4 regions of the Ruegeria sp. AB8 genome follow, and region 4 is predicted to be linked to each of the others. Evidence: riboswitches for the same ligand, from Rfam matches in the RefSeq annotation. Region 4 holds a riboswitch; each other region holds the start of a gene.

Evidence for each region. Region 4 has a riboswitch for cobalamin ahead of ACR0CG_RS03055 (hypothetical protein). Riboswitches for the same ligand answer to the same signal wherever they lie in the genome.
Region 1: another riboswitch for cobalamin. It lies ahead of ACR0CG_RS19260 (DUF1636 domain-containing protein); the one in region 4 lies ahead of ACR0CG_RS03055 (hypothetical protein).
Region 2: another riboswitch for cobalamin. It lies ahead of ACR0CG_RS08940 (DUF1636 family protein); the one in region 4 lies ahead of ACR0CG_RS03055 (hypothetical protein).
Region 3: another riboswitch for cobalamin. It lies ahead of ACR0CG_RS05275 (DUF4198 domain-containing protein); the one in region 4 lies ahead of ACR0CG_RS03055 (hypothetical protein).

What each region holds. Positions count from the first base shown of each region.
Region 1 covers NZ_JBQGAB010000022.1:1,871-6,569, reverse strand. Annotated here, with positions in the region: gene cobN (cobaltochelatase subunit CobN) at 1-159, opposite strand, end outside; gene cobW (cobalamin biosynthesis protein CobW) at 163-1,218, opposite strand; gene ACR0CG_RS19260 (DUF1636 domain-containing protein) at 1,215-1,595, opposite strand; cobalamin riboswitch at 1,690-1,897, opposite strand; gene ACR0CG_RS19255 (hypothetical protein) at 2,385-2,720, shown strand; gene ACR0CG_RS19250 (YybH family protein) at 2,892-3,398, opposite strand; gene ACR0CG_RS19245 (LysR substrate-binding domain-containing protein) at 3,666-4,541, shown strand.
Region 2 covers NZ_JBQGAB010000007.1:59,855-64,553, reverse strand. Annotated here, with positions in the region: gene cphA (cyanophycin synthetase) at 1-504, shown strand, start outside; gene ACR0CG_RS08945 (Mur ligase family protein) at 520-2,256, shown strand; cobalamin riboswitch at 2,365-2,567, shown strand; gene ACR0CG_RS08940 (DUF1636 family protein) at 2,669-3,025, shown strand; gene ACR0CG_RS08935 (ABC transporter ATP-binding protein) at 3,022-3,807, shown strand; gene ACR0CG_RS08930 (ABC transporter substrate-binding protein) at 3,826-4,699, shown strand, end outside.
Region 3 covers NZ_JBQGAB010000003.1:284,554-289,252, forward strand. Annotated here, with positions in the region: gene ACR0CG_RS05260 (fumarylacetoacetate hydrolase family protein) at 1-94, shown strand, start outside; gene ACR0CG_RS05265 (winged helix-turn-helix domain-containing protein) at 98-1,312, opposite strand; gene ACR0CG_RS05270 (LacI family DNA-binding transcriptional regulator) at 1,317-2,342, opposite strand; cobalamin riboswitch at 2,701-2,900, shown strand; gene ACR0CG_RS05275 (DUF4198 domain-containing protein) at 3,030-3,815, shown strand; gene cbiM (cobalt transporter CbiM) at 3,822-4,433, shown strand; gene ACR0CG_RS05285 (cobalt ABC transporter permease) at 4,430-4,699, shown strand, end outside.
Region 4 covers NZ_JBQGAB010000002.1:188,901-193,599, forward strand. Annotated here, with positions in the region: gene ACR0CG_RS03045 (DNA polymerase III subunit gamma/tau) at 83-1,843, opposite strand; gene ACR0CG_RS03050 (protein-tyrosine phosphatase family protein) at 2,014-2,517, shown strand; gene ACR0CG_RS03055 (hypothetical protein) at 2,519-2,926, opposite strand; cobalamin riboswitch at 3,014-3,234, opposite strand; gene ACR0CG_RS03060 (alpha/beta hydrolase family protein) at 3,400-4,308, shown strand; RNA gene ffs (signal recognition particle sRNA small type) at 4,308-4,406, opposite strand; gene ACR0CG_RS03070 (bifunctional 2',3'-cyclic-nucleotide 2'-phosphodiesterase/3'-nucleotidase) at 4,446-4,699, opposite strand, start outside.

The DNA.
Region 1 (4,699 bases), on a different contig from region 4:
TCGCCCTTCCGGCCCACCGCCGCGATGCCAGCCTGCCGCGAAAGCACCGAGATCACTGTCCGAAAAGGACAACATCACCAGATCCGCCGGGCTCTGGCCCAGATCGGTCGGGGTCTCGGTTTCTTCAAGCCCGTGGCTTTCGCGGAAGACGACGTGCATGGCTTACTCGGCGGCCTCGGTCACACCCACGAGGATATCCCGGATTTCGGCCTCTTTGATGTCGTCGTGCTCGGCAATGACCACAAGACGCGAGCGGCGCTCCTCGCCGGGTTCCCAGGGGCGGTCGTACTGATGACGCACCCGGGCACCGACAGCCTGAACCAGCAGACGCATCGGTTTGCCGGCAACTGCCGCATAGCCCTTGACGCGCAGGATGTTCAATTCCCTGGCCAGACGTTCGATCTTGGCAACCAGATCGAGTGGATCGCTTTGCTCCGGCAGTTCGACGATGATGCTTTCGAAGTCGTCATGTTCGTGGTCGTGATGACCGTCGTGATGCGACGGACGCGCGTCCATGTCATCCTCGGCTGCAGCTTCCAGACCGAGCACGACGCGGACGTCTACGACGCCTTCGGCAACCTCTACGACGGGCAGCGGGCGCGGGGCCTCGGCTGCGATGACCTCTTTGGCTTTGGCAACACCCTCTGGCCCTGCCAGATCGGGCTTGGTCAGCAGGATGATATCGGCGCAGGATATCTGATCCTCGAACACCTCGGAAAGAGGCGTTTCGTGGTCGATCGAGTCATCGGCCAGGCGCTGGGCATCCACCGCCTCGACGTTCGGAGCGAAGCGACCTGCCGCGACCGCCTCGGCATCGGCCAGAGCGATCACGCCGTCCACAGTGATTTTCGAGCGGATATCGGGCCAGTCAAAGGCTTTCAGCAGCGGCTTGGGCAGGGCGAGGCCGGAGGTTTCGATCAGAATGTGATCGGGGCGCGGGTCCAGCGCCATCAGCGCTTCGATGGTCGGAATGAAATCATCGGCCACGGTGCAGCAGATGCAGCCGTTTGCCAGTTCCATGATGTTCTCTGCCGGACAATCGGGAATGGCGCAGGATTTCAGAATATCGCCGTCGACGCCCACGTCGCCGAATTCATTGACCACGACCGCCAGACGTTTGCCCTGCGGGTTCTGCATCAGGTGCTTGACCAGCGTTGTCTTCCCTGAGCCCAGAAAGCCGGTGATCACAGTGACGGGAAGTTTCTCAAGAGTGCTCATTTCAGGGCTCCAATCGGGGGAATGCGGGAGGCGCAGTTTTTGCGGAAATGTTCGGGGCGCTCACGCCATTTGACCAAGCCGTCCTCGGTCGCCAGATATTTGGTCGCACCGTCGACAATGACGTCAACGTGTTCGGCTTCGTTCAGGTTCTCATAGACAAAGGTCCAGCGACCCGGTCCACCGCGCAGCACGATCGAGCAGCCCTGATCGCAGTTCGACAGGCATTCGACGGGTTTCAGCGTGATGCCTTCGGGCAGGTCGGCCTGTTGCAGCGCTTTGTGCAGCAATGTGCCGGGGCGTTTTTCATCATCCTCGACGGGCAGTCCACGGCGGCACGTGGTACAGACCAGCAACTCGACTGGTGCGGTCTCGGTCATGTCTCTCATCCCCCCAAATCCTCTTCGCGGGGGACGGGGTTTCATGCGGGCCACGCGTCTGCACATGGACCCGACACCGGAACACCCCGCCCGGTTTCTTCTTCGGGTGCTGGCAGGTCTCCCGGCTTGCGGATGTCAGAGGCTTGCTCTGGCAGATGTCCCGCCTTCCCGGCCTTTCGGCCAGTGGCTATGGGCACCCTCTCCGGTCACGGTCGCGGGGGCGGCTGCGTTTGACGGAAAAACCGCTGACGCATTCCCTTTTCATCCATCCAGGGATGGACACCAACGGGTCGGACATGCGGCACAGGCGGGGGACTTGTCAAGCTTCAGGATGCGCGGTTTTGCCGCCGGAAGGGAAAAGCGACCTGAGGTGGTCACTCAGCGGCATCGCCGGGCGCTTGCTGCGCCGGAAATCCTGCGTGATTGAGGGGTTCAGTGTGATGTTCGCTGATTTTGGAAGGGGTCGGCGGGACCCGGCCAGGCGGGGCAGATTCGGCTTCAGAGCCACTGGGGCAGGCCGTGTGTGGACGTTGCGGCGACCAATCGACCGTCATCTCCGAGCATCGCTAAACCGAGGGATTGGGGTTTCGTTGATTAAGTAGCCGCCGTTCCGACCGGCTCGGGGTACTCCATTTCAGTATTCGCGCAAGACCCGGCAAAAACGACCGCTTCGAGATCGAATCTGATGGCCGTCTTGCCGTGCACAGAGTAGCCAGAATTTTTGCAAAATTATGCCTCAAACTGTCCTTAGCGGGCGTCGGCGAACAGAATATGCCAGGAAACAAAAAAATGAAAAAGTTAGCAGCTTTTCTTGTGTTCTTACCCGTCGCTGCAGTTGCGGAAGACCGGGTGTTCGAGTGTGAAGCGCCGGATGCAAAATATCCGGAAATGGCGGCCACGCTGGTCAAATACGAAGGCCAGAACAAAGGGCATATTACCATTGGTGATATCGACAATAAGGCTGAGGTGTATCCCGGCCTCGACACCCTGACTTACCTGTATATCGGTGACGGCTTTACCCTGAATTACAACGTGAATCTCAAGACTGGCACGTTTGACTATTCGGCTTCGGGCAGCAAATCCGGATGGGGCAAAGGCAGCTGCAAGGAAGTTGTGGCCCAGTAATTCGCTAATGCCCGGTCTGCGGGTTGGGCCTTTCGGTTGCCGAGAAAAGTACTTGCCTGGTTCCGTCCTGAGGCCAATGTAGTTGGCCGTGGACGGAACCCGGTTAAAAGCGGCCGATCCAGTATGTGTCCAAGCCATCTGGGCGGCGTGCCAACCAATCAAATCTTTTGATCAGCAAGGTTCGGCACGCCCCGAACACGCGGGCGCGATTGATCTGCCGGCGCTGAAGGTATTCGCGTTGGACCAGATATCCCGCGCCACGCGCCATGTTCCGTCATCTTCGAGATGGTAGATATTGATGCCATGGCCCGTGGAAACAGTGGCAGGGCCCGGGTCACGCGGAACATCGGTGGCGGTAAACTCATAACGCTCAAACGCCCAGTCCGCCGCCACAACAAATTCCAGCGATTGCTTTTTCCAACTGGTGTGAACGGCGTCGAAATACCCGCGCACCCAAGGCCCGACCTTGGCTTTGCCTTCCATAACAGGCGCGCCGGGTGCGATGAAGACCACGTCATCAGTGACCGTCTCAAGGAATTGATCCAGTTTGTTCGAGTTGATCGCTGCAAGATACGCTACGTGTGCGGCTTGCGGAGTGTCGGCTCTGGTGTCGGGCAGCGCCGGTGTCGCGATAGCCAACCCTATTCCAGTAAAAAGCATGGTTATCCTGATAGTCATATCGGCCTCCAAGCATTTGCGGCGATTGGACCTTGCCGGTTGTTCAAACCCGCCTATCAACGCAAAACGCATTGCAGGACGATCGTATTGCAACGCAATTCGACAGGCTTTTAGGGCAATCGCAATTTCAGATAGCTACACCACTGATTGTTCAACTCGTATCGGGTGTATTTCTCGACAATAGTTACGTTTGGTGTACCTTGCGAGGCAGGAAAAAATAGCAATCATTAAGTATTTCTACTGAATGACCTTATTGACTGGCATAAGTTGCCGCCGCTTTCGACCCTCACGGCGTTTGAGGCGACCGGCCGTTTAGGCGGCTATTCTGCTGCGGCGCGTTCACTGAACGTAACCACTGCCGCAATTGCCCAACAGGTGCGAAAGCTTGAGGCTGATCTGGGGATTCCACTTGTGCGCCGAGAGGGACGTGGACTTGCTTTGACCGAGGCCGGTCGGACGCTGGCCAGCACCCTCAACGACGCATTCGAGCAGATCGCAAAAGGCATTGATGATGTGACGGCTCAGGAGGCCGCTCGCGGTGTGAGTGTGTCTACGACTGTCCGATTTGTCGACGCGGTCATCATGCCACGTCTTGGCGGCTTCTGGGCGGAACACCCCGGCATCCAGGTGTCCTTCGCTGCGGAAGGAAATTCGTGGGACGTCGATCTCGAAGCCTTTGACATTGCGATACGCGGAGGCCCGCCAAACCATGTTTGGAGCGGCGCGGCCCAGAAACTGCTTCTAAAGTCGCCGTTCGTATTATGCGGCACACCAGAGCTTGTCAGGTTGGGTGCGAAAAACCTGACCGATGTGCCGTGGATACAGGACAAGAGCATCGGTTCCCAAGTCTTTGAAGGTGTCGTCCGGGACTTCGGCCTGCGCGTCGACGACCTTCAGCTTGTTGATCCGGGGGGATCGAAGTTCGAGCTGGACGCCGCCTTGCAAGGCTACGGATTGCATCTAAGCCCTCTAGTGACCGTCAAAAAGTACCTGGATAAAGGCAGACTGGAAGCTATCGACGTGCCGCCGAAATGGGTGGCCTGCTACTTTGCGGTCTACCGAAAGGGGCGCATTTCCGATCAGGTAGGTGCTTTCTTGAAATGGCTTGAAGTGACGTGCGCACCACTTTCTCAGGAGGCTTGAGAACCTCGAACTGGATTCCGTCCAACGTCATATCGGGCACTGGCCCGTCATTATGTTCACGCTATCGGGCCGGGGGCTGATCAGAGTTGCCTCGTGCAGGATTGGTTTTTTTGATTTCAATCGCTTATCCTTGCCGGGGATCATTTGGAAACAGGAGG
Region 2 (4,699 bases), on a different contig from region 4:
ATGGCGGCGCTGGCCGACCAGCTAGAGATCAAGGGCCGCAGGCTGTGCGTCGTATCGATGCCCGGTGACCGTCGTGACGAGGACGTCGAGGATGCGGGCGCGGCGCTGGCCGGTCATTTTGACCACTTCATCTGCAAGGCTGACGACCGCCGTCGCGGACGCGGGCATGACGAAATTCCTCAGATGCTGCGGCAGGCGTTGATTGCAGGCGGCACGCCGGATGAGGCGATCACAATCATCCCTGATGAGGTCGAAGCGGTGACGGCGGGTCTTGAAATGGCAGCTCCCGGCGATCTGCTGGTGATATTCGGCGACGACACCACCCGCTGCTGGAAACAGATCATCTACTTCAATTCGGATGGCGACGCGCCCGAAGCTGAAGCGATCGCCAAGCCTGCCCCTGTTGAGACCTCTTTCGAGGACATGTTCGATAGCGATCAGGCCCTGATCCGGGACGAGCGCGGCGTGCGTCTGGCCCGCGAAATCAGCGAAGACGCGGATTGAGCCGAGGGCACCGGAATGGACAGAATTGAAGAGCTTGAGACCGCGCTGACCATCCCCAGCGCGACCAGTGGCGCGTTTCGGGTAGACGATGCGCGCCGGCTGACCGGGCCCGGGTTGCTCTGGGATCACCCGGGCGCAATCATGGACGTCTTTTTTGACCAAGAGCAGTCTTCGCGTGTCATTGAGCTGTGGCAGCATCATGCACGTCGTGTGCTGGATGCGCTCGGCTGGCACCAAGAAAAGCTGACATATCGGGTATTCACCGGCGGCGTGAACCTTGCGATTTCAGCGCCGATGGATCAGCTATATTCAGCGATCTTTGCGGTCCAGACCGCATGGCATTTCTGTGCCGCGGCGCTGGTCGGGGAAACACCCGGCGATTTCGACAAGATGATCGCCAACGTCCGCGACGTCATGGCCAAAGAGGCAAATCCGGCCCTGATCGCCCTGATCCAGGCGGCGTCGGCGCGGGGCGTCGATATCCTGTGTGACGACGACGAGATTTCGATCGGCCACGGGGTCGGAAGCCGGACCTGGGCCTGGAACGCTCTGCCTGCGCCTGATGAAGTCGAGTGGGACGCCTTGCACAACATCCCCGTCGCCTTCATCACCGGAACCAATGGCAAGACCACAACGACCCGGCTGCTTGAGGCGATCGCCCGGGCGGCGGGCAAGGTTGCCGGGCTGACCTCGACCGAGTTTGTCCGCGTCGGCGACGACATCCTCGACCGTGGTGATTATTCCGGCCCCGGCGGAGCGCGCATGCTGCTGCGCGACCGGCGGCTTGAAGTCGCCTGTCTGGAGGTTGCCCGTGGCGGAATCCTGCGCCGGGGTCTTCCAACCCATGCCGCCTCGGCTGCGGCTGTCACAAATGTCGCCAATGATCATCTGGGTCAGTACGGCGTCAACACGGTTCCGGAGTTGGCGCAGGCCAAGTTCGCCGTGCATCGCACCCTTAAGAAAGATGGCGTTCTGGCCCTGAACGCGGATGACCCCTTTGTCCGGGATGAGGCGCTGAACACGTCCTGCAGGATCTGGTGGTTCTCGCTGGACCAGAAAAACGCACTGATCCAACAATCCCGCGAGCAAGGACATTGTTGTGCCTTCCTGCGGGACGAGATGATCGTGTTCTTCGATGGCTCCACGGAACAACCGGTGATTTCGGTTCACGATGTACCGCTCGCTATGGGTGGGGCTGCCAGGTACAATATCCTCAACGCAATGACTGCGCTGTGTCTGGCCTGCGCACTGGATATCCCGATGCAGGCCATTCGCACGGGATTGTCCGGTTTCAAGCCAGACGCCAAAGATAATCCGGGCCGGTGCAACGAGTTTTCCCATAGCGGCGCCCGCGTCTTTGTCGATTTTGCGCATAACCCACATTCGGTCGCAGCGGTGTGCGAGGCTTTGTCCGGACTTCCGGCAAAGCGCCGCTTCATACTGCTAAGCCATGCCGGGGACCGGTCCGATCAGGACATCATCGATGTCACGCAAACGGCATTGCGGTTCCAGCCGGATGTGATCGTCGCTGCCGAGCTTGAGGGTTATCTGCGGGGACGCAACCTTGGTGAGATTCCAAAGCTGATTAAGCAGGCGGCAATGAACAACGGTCTTCGGGATGAGCAGATCCTGAGCGCGCCTTCCCCGGTCGAGGCGAGCAGGACAATACTGGATCAGATCGAACCGGGCGATCTTGCCCTGTTGCTGGTCTTGTCCGAGCGCGAACAGGTTCTGAAACTGCTGGAGAATTGAACCGGCACGCTGAACGCGAGGCACCCGGGCAGTTACCGATGGATGCCGCTCCGCCGCCGAACAGAGTGTCCTGGCAACAATTCTGTATTGACGCATGCCCGGGTCTGAGGCACTTAGCTAGAAGATGGTTCCCGAAGGAAGACCCGAGGGATGAAAAGGGAATACGGTGCGGCCCAGTGGGCCAAGTCCGTAACTGCCCCCGCAACTGTAAGCGGTGAGCGACGCCAAACACCCACTGGCCGAATGGGCCGGGAAGGAAGGCCAAGCAAGGACCCGCGAGTCAGGAGACCTGCCATCAATGTTCAACCAACCCGGGGCGGGGCGCCCTGGAAGGAGGCTTAGATGGCACGTCAGTCACGTGTTTACATGATCAGCACCTTCTGTCCGCGCTTGGCAACAAGTGGAGCGGACCATGTCAGACGCCACTGATCATGTTCTTCTGATCTGTTCGACATGCAACGGTGATTTGTCTGCGGACAAAATACGCTCTTCTTTGTCAGATGCGCTGCCGTCCGCGTTTGCCATTCGCACGGTCGATTGCATGGCCGGGTGTGCGCAGCCGACAACTGTTGGGTTTCAGGCCGCCGGCAAAGCCCAATACCTGTTCGGCGACATCCGGACCCCGCATGACATCGCGGCCTTGGCCGAATTCGCGTTGCAATATCAGAACAGTGCCGATGGATGGACCTGCGCGTCCGACAGGCCGAGCGCGCTTTTTGACAAAACCCTTTCCCGTTTGCCCCGAATGACTTTGGAGGAGCATTCATGACGACCTCTGCATTTCTTGCCGTGCGTGACGTCGAGTACTATGCGCTGAATGGTGATGTACTGCTGCAAGCGGCGTCTTTCGAACTGGAAGAAGGTGCCATCCTTGCAATTGCCGGGCCGAACGGGGCCGGGAAGACGACGCTTCTGAACCTGTTGTGCGGCACAGCCGAACTGGCGCTGGGCGACGTTTTGATCAATGGGCGCAGCCTGAAACACATGCCCGCCAACCAGCGCGCCCGAATGATCGCTGTTGTCAGCCAGCACGAGCTGCCGGATAGCAGATTGTCTTTGCGGGAATATGTGGCCTTGGGGCGAATCCCGATCCGGGCTGACCGGTCGAAAGAGGGCCACGCCGCCGAACTGGACAGGGTTTTGAACCTGACAGGTCTGAGTGATCTGGCGGAAAAACGAATGGGCGTACTTTCCGGGGGCGAACGTCAACGCGCGCATATCGCGCGTGCTCTGGCACAGAACCCTTCACTATTGTTTTTGGACGAACCGACAAACCATCTGGACCCCGACGCCAAGGGGCGGATGCTGTCGCTCGTTGCCGAGTTGGGCATAACGGTGGTCATGATCGTCCACGACCTCGTCATGATCCCCGAATTCGCCACTCACGTGGCCATGATGAAATCCGCGCGGCTCACGGGCTTTGGTCCCGTGGCCGATGTGCTGACCTCGGACCGGGTCCGGGAAACCTTTGGCGTCGACTACCTGTGCTTTCACCATGAGGGCCGCGTGATTCCGGCGCTGGATATCCGAAAAACCTCGGTCTCAAACTAACCCTAGGAGCATCTTTGAATGAAACAGATCTGGTCGGTGGTCCTGACCACAGCCCTGGCAGGCGGTGCGTCGGCACAAGAAATTGCCGTCGACAATTGCGGCAAGTCGCTAGTTTTTGAAACTGCACCCGAGCGGATTGTCGTGCACGATATGAACATGACCGACATGGCCTTTGCGCTGGGTCTGCAAGACAAGATCGTCGGGCTGACCGGCATCACCGGATGGTACAAAACCAGCCCGGAATTCGATACGCTGCGCGGCGATATTCCCGAGCTTGCGCCCAAATACCCAACGGTCGAGAACCTTGTGGCCGTCGAACCCGACATGTTCTTCGCGGGCTGGTATTACGGGATGAAGCCGGGCGGAGACGTGACACCTGACACGCTGGAACCCTTTGGCATCAAAACCTTGATCCTGTCCGAAAGCTGCGTGCATCTGGACAAGGACCGCCCCGAAGCCAGCATGAACCTGCTGTTTGATGACGTTCTGCGACTGGGCGAGGTCATGCAGGTCGAAGACAAGGCGAAGGAACTGGTTGATGGTTGGAAAGAAGAACTGACCGAGATCGAAACCCGGACCGCCGATCTGCCCAAACCGCGCGTTTTCCTGTTGGATGGTCCGGCTGATGCGCCCTTCACCGCGGGCAAGTTTGCCATTCCCGATGCGATAATTTCCGCAGCGGGCGGTGAAAACGTGACCCATGACATGGATACAAGCTGGGGCCGCACCTCGTGGGAAACGGTAGCGGCCGCCAACCCCGAATTTCTGGTGCTGCTGGATTACCAAACCGGCAACGGCGCCGAGGATACCTTCAAATTTCTGCAGGAGCATCCGGTTATGTCCCAGACAGATGCTGTCAAGAATGAAGCCTGGATTGGCCTGCGGTACGAGG
Region 3 (4,699 bases), on a different contig from region 4:
GGCCGGTGTCGGTGCGGTACAGGCCGGTGATGTGATTGATGGCGGAATTGACGGTCTTGAATCGATCCACCTAACCCTGTCACAGGCTGAATAGAGCCTATTTAGGGTCTTTCAGCCAGCCGTTGGCAAGCTCAACACGATCAAGACCGGCAAATCTGCGCACCCGGTCCAGCTCGGCCTCCAGACGCCGGGTGCGGGCCTCTGACCAGCGCAACTTTCGCTCGGGCCAGACGGATTGTACCCGCAATTCGCCGCTATCCCTGTGGGCCTTCATGTCGATCCGGCCGATCAGCCGATCACCTTCGAGCAGGGGGAAGACATAATAGCCGTAGGTTCTTTTGGGCGCGGGCACAAACACTTCGATCCTGTAGTGAAACCCGAACAGGCGTTCGGCTCGGTTTCGATCCCGCAGCATCGGGTCAAACGGGCTGAGCACGCGAATTCTGCCCGGTGGCGCGGGCAGTTCAGGGGCCTCTTCAACCAATCCCGGGCGGGAAAACACTTTCCTTGTACGCCCATCCGCGCAATTGATTTCGACTTCCTCAATTGCGCCGTTTTTCTGGGCTGCGGCGCACCAGTCTTTCGCCTCGGCCGCGCTGACCGTATCCCAGAACGCAGCCAGTTCGCCCGATGTTGCAAACCCCAACCTGTCCAGGGCGGCGTTGCACAGCCAGTCCACCGTTCCTTCGGCATCGCATGGTGCATAACCGGGGCACAGATGAGTTTCTATCACCCGTTCGGTCAGGTCGTAGCGTTTCTGAAAGCCATCCCGGCCAATGACGGTCAGCGCGCCCGAGCGCCACAAGAACTCCAGCGCGGTTTTGGACGGGTGCCAGTCCCACCAGCCGCCCGATCCTTTCTTTTCGTCCTTTCCCACATCGGACGAGGATACCGGACCGTGATCGCGGATGTGCAGCAGAACCGAGGCGAACTGTTGTTCAAATCCATCCCGCCGCCAATTCTTCCAGCGGGCTTTCAACAAATCGGCGTCGCGCTGAAAGCGCAGGTGCCAATGCCGGTAGAACTCCATCGGAATGACGGCGGCGTCATGTGTCCAATGCTCGAACAGCGCCCTGTCCCGTTCATACAGGCGCTTCAGATGTGTGCTGCGATAGGTGGGCCTGCGCGAAAACAGGATCATGTCATGGGCGCGGGCCACGGTGTTGATACTGTCCAGCTGAACAAAACCAAGCCGTCGGATCAGGTCCAGAAGATCCGCGCCCTTTGCGCTGCCCGACGGGGTTTCGGACAGCAAGTGACGATCCATGAACACCGCACGGGCTGTCCGGTTGTCCAGTTTCGGCAGTGCCAAGACTCTAACGCCGCTTCAGTGTGTCGCCGTAGCTGATTTTTGGCGTCAGGGTTACGCGGGTTTCAATCTCGGCTTCCGGGTCGGCCAGCTGTGCCGCGATGATCCCTGCGGCCTGGCGGCCGATTTCCAGCCGGCAGGCATCCATGGTTGCCAGTTTGCGGGGCAGACCTTGCAGCAGTTCGACATTGTTGAACCCCGCCAACCCGATCTGACCAGGGATGTCGATCCCCTGATCCAGCAGGTACAACAGCCCGCCAGCGCCGATCATATCATTGGAATAATACAGAAAATCCAGTTCCGGCGATCGTTCCAGCATCGCCTGCGTCATCTCGCGCCCCTTGGCCAGTGCCGACCCGCCCGAGTAGAACTCGCGGTCCTCGATCTCGATCCCGTGTTTGCCCAGAACCTCGGTAAAGCCCTCGAAACGTTTGCGCGCGCGGTGGTCCAAAGGCATCTTGGTCCCCATGAAACCGATATGCTGGTATCCGGCCTTCAGAATGGCCTGCGCCATTTCACGGCCGGCACGGCGGTGTGAAATGCCGACCATCGCATCCACGGGTTTGCCGTCGGTATCCATGATTTCGACCACCGGAATGCCCGCGGAATCCAGCATCGCCCGGGCCGCTTCCGTGTGTTCCAGGCCTGCGATGATCACGCCCGAAGGCCGCCACGAGAGCATCTCGTAAAGGACCTTTTCCTCTTTTTCCGGCAAATAATCGGTCACGCCGACCACTGGCTGCAATTCGGTGTCTTCCAGAACCTGATTGATGCCGGTCAGGACCTCGGGGAAGACCATGTTGGACAGTGAGGGGATGATGACCGCAACCAGATTGACCCGGCTGGATGCCAGCGCACCCGCAATTTTGTTGGGCACGTATCCCAGCTCTTTTGCGGCGGCCAGAACCCGTGTTCGGGTCGCATCCGATACATCACCCCGATTGCGCAGGACCCTGCTGACCGTCATTTCGGATACCCCCGACGCTTCCGAGACATCGCGAAGGGTGAGCGGGCGTTTTGTTTCTGTGGTCACGAGGCACCTGCACTGTTGTTTTGCCCGATGGTAGCGTGAACACGGCGACAAGTACAACAACTCTGCTTCTGCATCGGGCGCTGGGCCGGTCGGACCTTTTGTGCATCGGAGCGACCCTACATATTTGTAACGAGTTCAATTAAACACGCGAGTCAACGCCCGCAGTTTCAGGCCTAAAAATCTCAAGTCCGCGAACTGAACCGACGACTATTGAACACATAAAGAGATCTAGGAAAACACACACACTCGCGGTGGCGCATACCAAACCGCGTAGCAAGCGCGAACATGCAATTTCTGATTTCGCAAATGGCCCATGCAACGCCGCAATCAATTGTTGACCGTGTCTTACATATTCTGGCATGAACGCGCCATGTTCGGTTCCGGGGACATCTTCGGAAGCAATAGGGAATGCAGTGCGGCACATTTTGCCAACTCTGCAACTGCCCCCGCAACTGTAGGCGGCGAGCGCGGCTGATAATGCCACTGGGGTATCCCGGGAAGGTTAGTTTAGCGCTTTGACCCGCAAGTCAGGAGACCTGCCGAACATGCGCCCTTGGAAGGGGCGTTCATCATCGGCGACGGGGTGTGCGCCGGATCTGTTTGCCCGACAAGGCAGATGGCTTCGCGTTCCCCATCGTCAAAGCAGAATTGTTCCGGGGAAGGCGCGACGTGAGAAGGACTCGATTTGTGAAAAAACTGCTGGTGGCTGCAACGGCTGCTTTGGCGATGCCTGCATTGGCGCAGGCCCATTTCCTGCTGGAATATACCGACGACACGATGATCGAACGCCCCGGTGACGTTCCGGTCAAACTGGTTTTCTGGCACCCGTTTGAAGCTGGTCACGTGATGACCCTGGAAAAACCGGAAGAATTCTTTGTGATCCACAACGGTGAAAAAACCGATCTGATGGGTACGCTGCAAGAAACCACCTTTGAAGGACCGGACAACATTGCCAAAGCGTTCCTGGGCTCGATTCCGGTGAAGCGCTCGGGTGACTATGTGGTGGTTACAGTTCCTGCGCCTTACTACGAAGAATCCGAGGATATCTATATCCAGCAGATCACCAAGGCTTACCTCAACCGAAACGAACTGCCGACCGATTGGGATCAGCCGCAGGGGCTGGCCGCCGAGATTCTGCCGCTGAACAAGCCTTACAACATCATCGCCGGGTCAACCTTTACCGGTCGCGTGTTGAGCGAGGGACAGCCCGTCGCCGGCGCAAAAATCGAAATCGAGTACATCGCCGCAGCACCGGACATGACCGGCACCGGCGCGAAGGACGCCACCGTGTCCCCATTGCCGGGCGGCGCGTTGGTCGCGATTTCGGATGACAACGGATATTTCACTTTTGGTGTGCCAAAAGCCGGGTACTGGGGCTTCGCCGCTTTGGGCGTGGGCCCGGAAACCGAGCATGAAGGCAAAGAGCTGAGCCAGGATGCGGTCATCTGGATCCGCGCCTGGGATCTGGAGTAAGCCTGAATGCACATCGTCGACGGAGCCCTTTCCAACCCTGTCGTGATCGGCGGTGCGGTCGCCGCGGCTGGCGGGATCGCATTGGGCCTGAAATCGCTGGATCTGGATCGCATTCCCACGGCGGGCGTGTTGTCGGCCAGCTTTTTTGTCGCCTCGCTGATCCATGTGCCGATTGGCCCGTCGTCTGTGCATTTGATTCTGAACGGTCTGGCCGGGCTTCTGCTCGGCTGGGCCGCCTTTCCGGCCCTTTTTGTCGGCTTGCTGCTGCAGGCCGTGTTCTTTGGTTTTGGCGGATTGACCGTGCTGGGGATCAACACGGTGAATATCGCCCTTCCGGCGGTGCTGACCTGGATGATCTTTGGTCGCCTGATCGCACGTGGCTCACCTGTTCAGGGGGCGATCTGGGGCGGAATTGGCGGCGCGTTTTCGATCGCGGCCACAACGGCTTTCGTCGCGGTTTCGCTGGCGCTGTCCGGCGATGAGTTCCTGCCCGCTGCCAAGCTTGTCTTTTTCGCCCACATTCCCGTCATGGCTATCGAGGCCGTGCTGACAGGTTTTGCCGTTCTTCTGGCCCGCAAGGTCAAACCGGAACTTTTTGTAAAGGTTGCGTCCACATGAAACAGTTGATCCTTGTTTGTACGCTTGCTCTCGCCCCGCTCCCGGCTCTTGCGCATAAGGTTATTGCAGGCGTTTTTCCGGCAGGCGACGCAATCGAAGGCGAGCTGGGGTTTTCCAATGGCGATATGGCCGCAGACCAGGAAGTCATCGTCTATGGCCCCGATGGCTCTGAACTGGGACGCACAGTAACCGATACGGACGGTTTCTTTCTCTACAGCCCGACCAAAGCTGTGACTCATACATTCAAGGCAGATCTGGGTGCAGGG
Region 4 (4,699 bases):
TAAATCGATTTGACGCCTAAATACGAAGGGTGACTGCGTGACACAAGGGGCATGGGCATCCTCCTGTCTTCCAGGCAGATGTTCAGTCCTCTTCGAACGGGTCCCATTCGTCTTCGACCTCGGGCAGAGCCTCGGTTTCGACCTTGGCGGCGCGCTGTTCCGGGGTTTCGATCCATTTGATGCGCGCCTTGGGAAACTGCATGAGTACCGCCTGAACCAGCGGGTGTTGCTCGGCCTGGGCCCTTAGCGCGAGGTCGGCCGCGTCGCGGACCTCGGCAATCGTGGCGGCTTCGCCATCTGCCACGATGGAGACGGCCCACCGATTGCCTGTCCAGCGCTGCAGCGCCGTACCCAGCCGTTGGGCAAGGTCTGTCGGGGCATGATCGGTCGGCGTAAATTCGATCCGGCCCGGTGAGTAGGCCATCAGCCGCACACCGTTTTCGACCTCGACCAGCAGCTTTACGTCCCGATTTGACCGGATCAGTTCGACCACATGTTCGAAGGTCGGATAGCGCGCCAGAGCGGTTTGGACGTCCTGTGCCAGGGCCGCAGTCGGCGCGCCGGCAGGGCCATGCGGAGCGGAAACGTAGGAAGACCTTGCCGATGCCTGAGGTTGTACCGGGGCGTGCGAGGGTACGGCCATGCCGCCACCGGGGCCTCCGTTCGGCGTGGGTGGAGGTGCGTCCTGCAAACGTTTGATCAGTTCTTCCGGGCTTGGCAGGTCGGCCACATGGGTCAGCCGAATGACGGCCATTTCCGCTGCCATCATGGCGTTTGGCGCGGCTGAGACCTCTTCGAGTGCTTTCAGCAACATCTGCCACATGCGGGTCAGAACGCGCATCGGCAGGGCTTCGGCCATTTGCTGACCGCGTGCGCGTTCGTCGGGCGAAACGGTCGGGTCCTCGGCGGCGTCCGGCGTGATTTTGACCACGGACACCCAATGGGTGATTTCGGCCAGATCGCGCAGCACGGCAAGCGGATCGGCACCCTCGGCGTACTGAGCGCTGAGCTCTGTCAGAGCCCCCGCCGCGTCGCCCCGCAGGATCATGTCCATAAGGTCCAGGACGCGGCCCCGGTCCGCCAGGCCCAACATCGCCCGGACCTGATCGGCACTGGTTTCCCCGGCCCCGTGCGAGATCGCCTGATCCAGCAGCGAAGTTGCATCACGCGCCGAACCTTCGGCCGCTCGGGTGATCAGCGCCAGTGCGTCTTCTGCGATCTGGGCGCCCTCGGCGGCGGCGATCTTGTTCAGAAGACCGATCATGTCCTCGGGTTCGATCCGGCGCAGGTCGAAGCGTTGGCAGCGCGACAGGACCGTCACCGGAACCTTGCGGATTTCCGTCGTGGCGAAGATGAATTTCACATGCTCGGGCGGTTCTTCAAGCGTCTTGAGCAACGCGTTGAACGCGCTGGTCGAAAGCATGTGAACCTCGTCGATGATATAGATCTTGTAGCGTGCGCTGGCTGCACGATAGCGGACGCTGTCGATGATTTCGCGGATGTCGTTCACGCCCGTGCGGCTGGCCGCGTCCATCTCCATCACGTCGACATGGCGGCCTTCCATGATCGCCACGCAATGTTCGCATTGGCCGCAGGGTTCGGTCGTCGGTTTGCCGTCGCCATCGGGGCCGATGCAGTTCATGCCCTTGGCGATGATCCGCGCCGTTGTCGTTTTGCCGGTGCCGCGGATGCCGGTCATGATGAAGGCCTGCGCGATCCGGTCTGCCTCGAACGCGTTTTTCAGGGTGCGCACCATGGCATCCTGACCAACCAGGTCGGCAAAGGTTTCCGGGCGGTATTTGCGGGCAAGAACCTGATAAGCGGGGCGTGGCGAGTCGGTCATTTCTGCTCTGTCGGATTCGTATCAGAAGTGCAGCGTAGAGTGCGCCGCCGCCTGCGTCCACAGCCGGTTCGCGAAATTCATTTGGGAATGCTTCGGGATGCGCGTAAAAATGAAGGCGAAAGCATTTTTGACCGGATTCTTGTGCGTAACGATTAAGGAGGGCGCGTTGCATGTCTCAGATGATTATTCATGCGCTGCAGGTCGGAGGAGGTACTCTGGCCCTGACATCAATGCCGGGGCGTGGGGGTAAATATGCCCAGGACCTGAATGCGATTTCCGACTGGAAGCCAGGTCTTGTCATTTCAATGACGACCGAAGTCGAGATGCTGCAGGACGGCGCGCGTGACTTCGGAACCGACATTCAGGCGCGCGCCTGCCGCTGGGTCCATCTGCCGGTCGAAGATTTCGGTGCACCCCCCGACGCCGTGACCGCGCGCTGGCCCGATGTAAGCGCGGCCGTCCGCCATGCCCTGTCAGGGGGCGGGCGCATTCTGGTGCATTGCCGGGGCGGCTGTGGCCGGTCCGGAATGGTGGTGTTGCGCCTGATGGTCGAATGTGGCGAGCAACCGGGTGCAGCCCTGAAACGGTTGAGGGCGGTGCGGCCCTGTGCGGTTGAAACAGATGCACAACTGGCATGGGCCACGCAATTGATTCCGGCCAGCGCGGACCCGTAGGTCAGGCCGACAAATGTCCGGCCTGGGCCGCTACTTGGCGACCTGCCAGGGCCGAAGCTTCAAGCATGGCGCAGGGCGGGTCCGACAGAATTGCGGACGGCAGCGCACGGAACTCTGCGCAGAACATCATGTCTGCATAATCCTCCAACCTGTCGCCCGGAGTTTCCTCATTCGTTCCGCAAAACACCCGGATTTTGTCTGGCCGCGCGTGGAACCGGGCCATGCACCCTTCGGGGCAATGGGCAAGCTCGCTGCTGCCTTCAATGGCGAATTGCGGGGTTGCGGCCGGGCCGGCGCTTGCCACGGCGCGCGTCAGAGCCCGCGCCATTTGCGCCAGTGCCGGACAGGGTTTGCCGGTGCGCTGGCACACAGTGGCAGAAAATTCGTGTGTCCTTGTCTTCCAGATCATAATGCGCCCTCCGCGCGCGGCGCGGGGCAAGGATCAGGTGTGACGGGGCTATGCCATCAGGACCTGCCCGGACACCCCGCCCGAGTTTCGGTTTCAGTATCGATGGCAGGTCTCCTGACTTGCGGGTCATCGCTTTGCCGACCTTCCCAGCCTTTCGGCCAGTGGTGTTTCGGCATTGCTCACCGCTTACAGTTGCGGGGGCAGTCTCGGCCTTGGTTCCTTCCGGCAATGCCAGACAGAACCGCACCGTGTTCCCTTTTCATCCCGGCCCCGGAAAGGGCGCGGAAACCATCGCCTCATCGCTAGCGGTTGCGGGGTCCCCGAGTCAAGCGCATTGCGCGGGCCGAGGCATTTGGTCCGATGCGTGGTCGGGAAAGCGGACGTTTGGTCATGTTTGCACCGGGTTGACTTGAGCGGGCGACTGGCCTGACAGATAGGTGAACTGAACTGTTCAGTTGAGAGCGGAGCATGAGATGTTGGACATACAGGAACAGGTCTTGACCGAAGACATACGATTTCCCGCCGGGACGGCTATGCTGTCGGGTCGTCTGTACCTGCCTGTTGCAGCGCCTGATATCGTAGTTGTTCTGAACAGCGCGACCGGCGTTCCCCAGGACTATTATCAGCATTTTGCCCGGTGGCTGGCGGAAGAGCAGGGCATTGCCTGTCTGACCTATGATTACCGCGATTTCGGAAAATCGCTATCGGGGCGTTTGAAGGATTCGCGTGTCACCATGTCCGATTGGGCGCTGATCGATATTCCCGCGGCCCGGGCCGAGATGCGGCGGCGATTCCCAAGTGCGCGGCAGTGGACCATTGGTCATTCGCTGGGGGGTATGCTTGGGCCATTGCAATCGGATGTGGATCAGATCGACCGGATGATTTGTGTGTGTTCCGGCCTGGTTACGTTGTCGGATCATCCCTGGCCCTACCGGGGGCTGGCCGGAATCTTCTGGTACGGGCATGCGCCTTTTGCAGTTCATATGCTGGGGTATCTGCCCGGCAAGGCCATTGGGTTTGGTTCGGACCTGCCGTCAAAGGTCTACTGGCAATGGCGAAAATGGTGCACCTCGCCGAACAGCTATCTGCCTGAAATTGGCCAAGGCCTGCCCGCAGTGACCTGGTCGCGGGCCGGTGGTCCGGTTGACCTGTTTGCGATTTCGGACGACCAGATGGTGCCTGAAAATGCGGTCCGGAGGCTGGCCGAGCTATACGGCCCGGACGCCAACCGTCATGTGCTTGAACCAAAGGATTTCGGGCTGAAATCCATTGGCCACATTGGTGTTTTTGCGCGCAAAAACAAAGCGGTCTGGCCGAGGCTGATCGAGTCTGCGGAGCAGCAAGTCCGTTCCGACCGGAAAGATGTGACGATTGCGGGATGAAGTGAGAGGTTGGACATCGACCCAAGCGGGGCTCGTTGTGGCTGCTTCCTTCCGGACCTGACCAGGTTGGCGAGGCGCTCGCCCGCGCCAACCTCTCAATCGTCGATATAGGGAAGTTGCGCCAGGAAGACAACCCGTCAGAGTGACAGTCTGATCCGCAGAAAGCCTTCCGGGTCATGCCCCAGCACATGCGGATCGTATGCGTCCAGTTCGGAGAGATGCGCCCTTGCTCCCGGCCCGGTTTTCAGAATCGAAGCGTGGCCGGGAAGCCGGACAAGGCTGAAGGGGAAGGGCGCAGATTGCATCGGGTCGCCCGGTAATCCCCCCGAAAGATAGTCGCGCAGGACGTCCCTGATGGGTAAGGTCGGCAGATCGATCTGCCGGGCCTGAT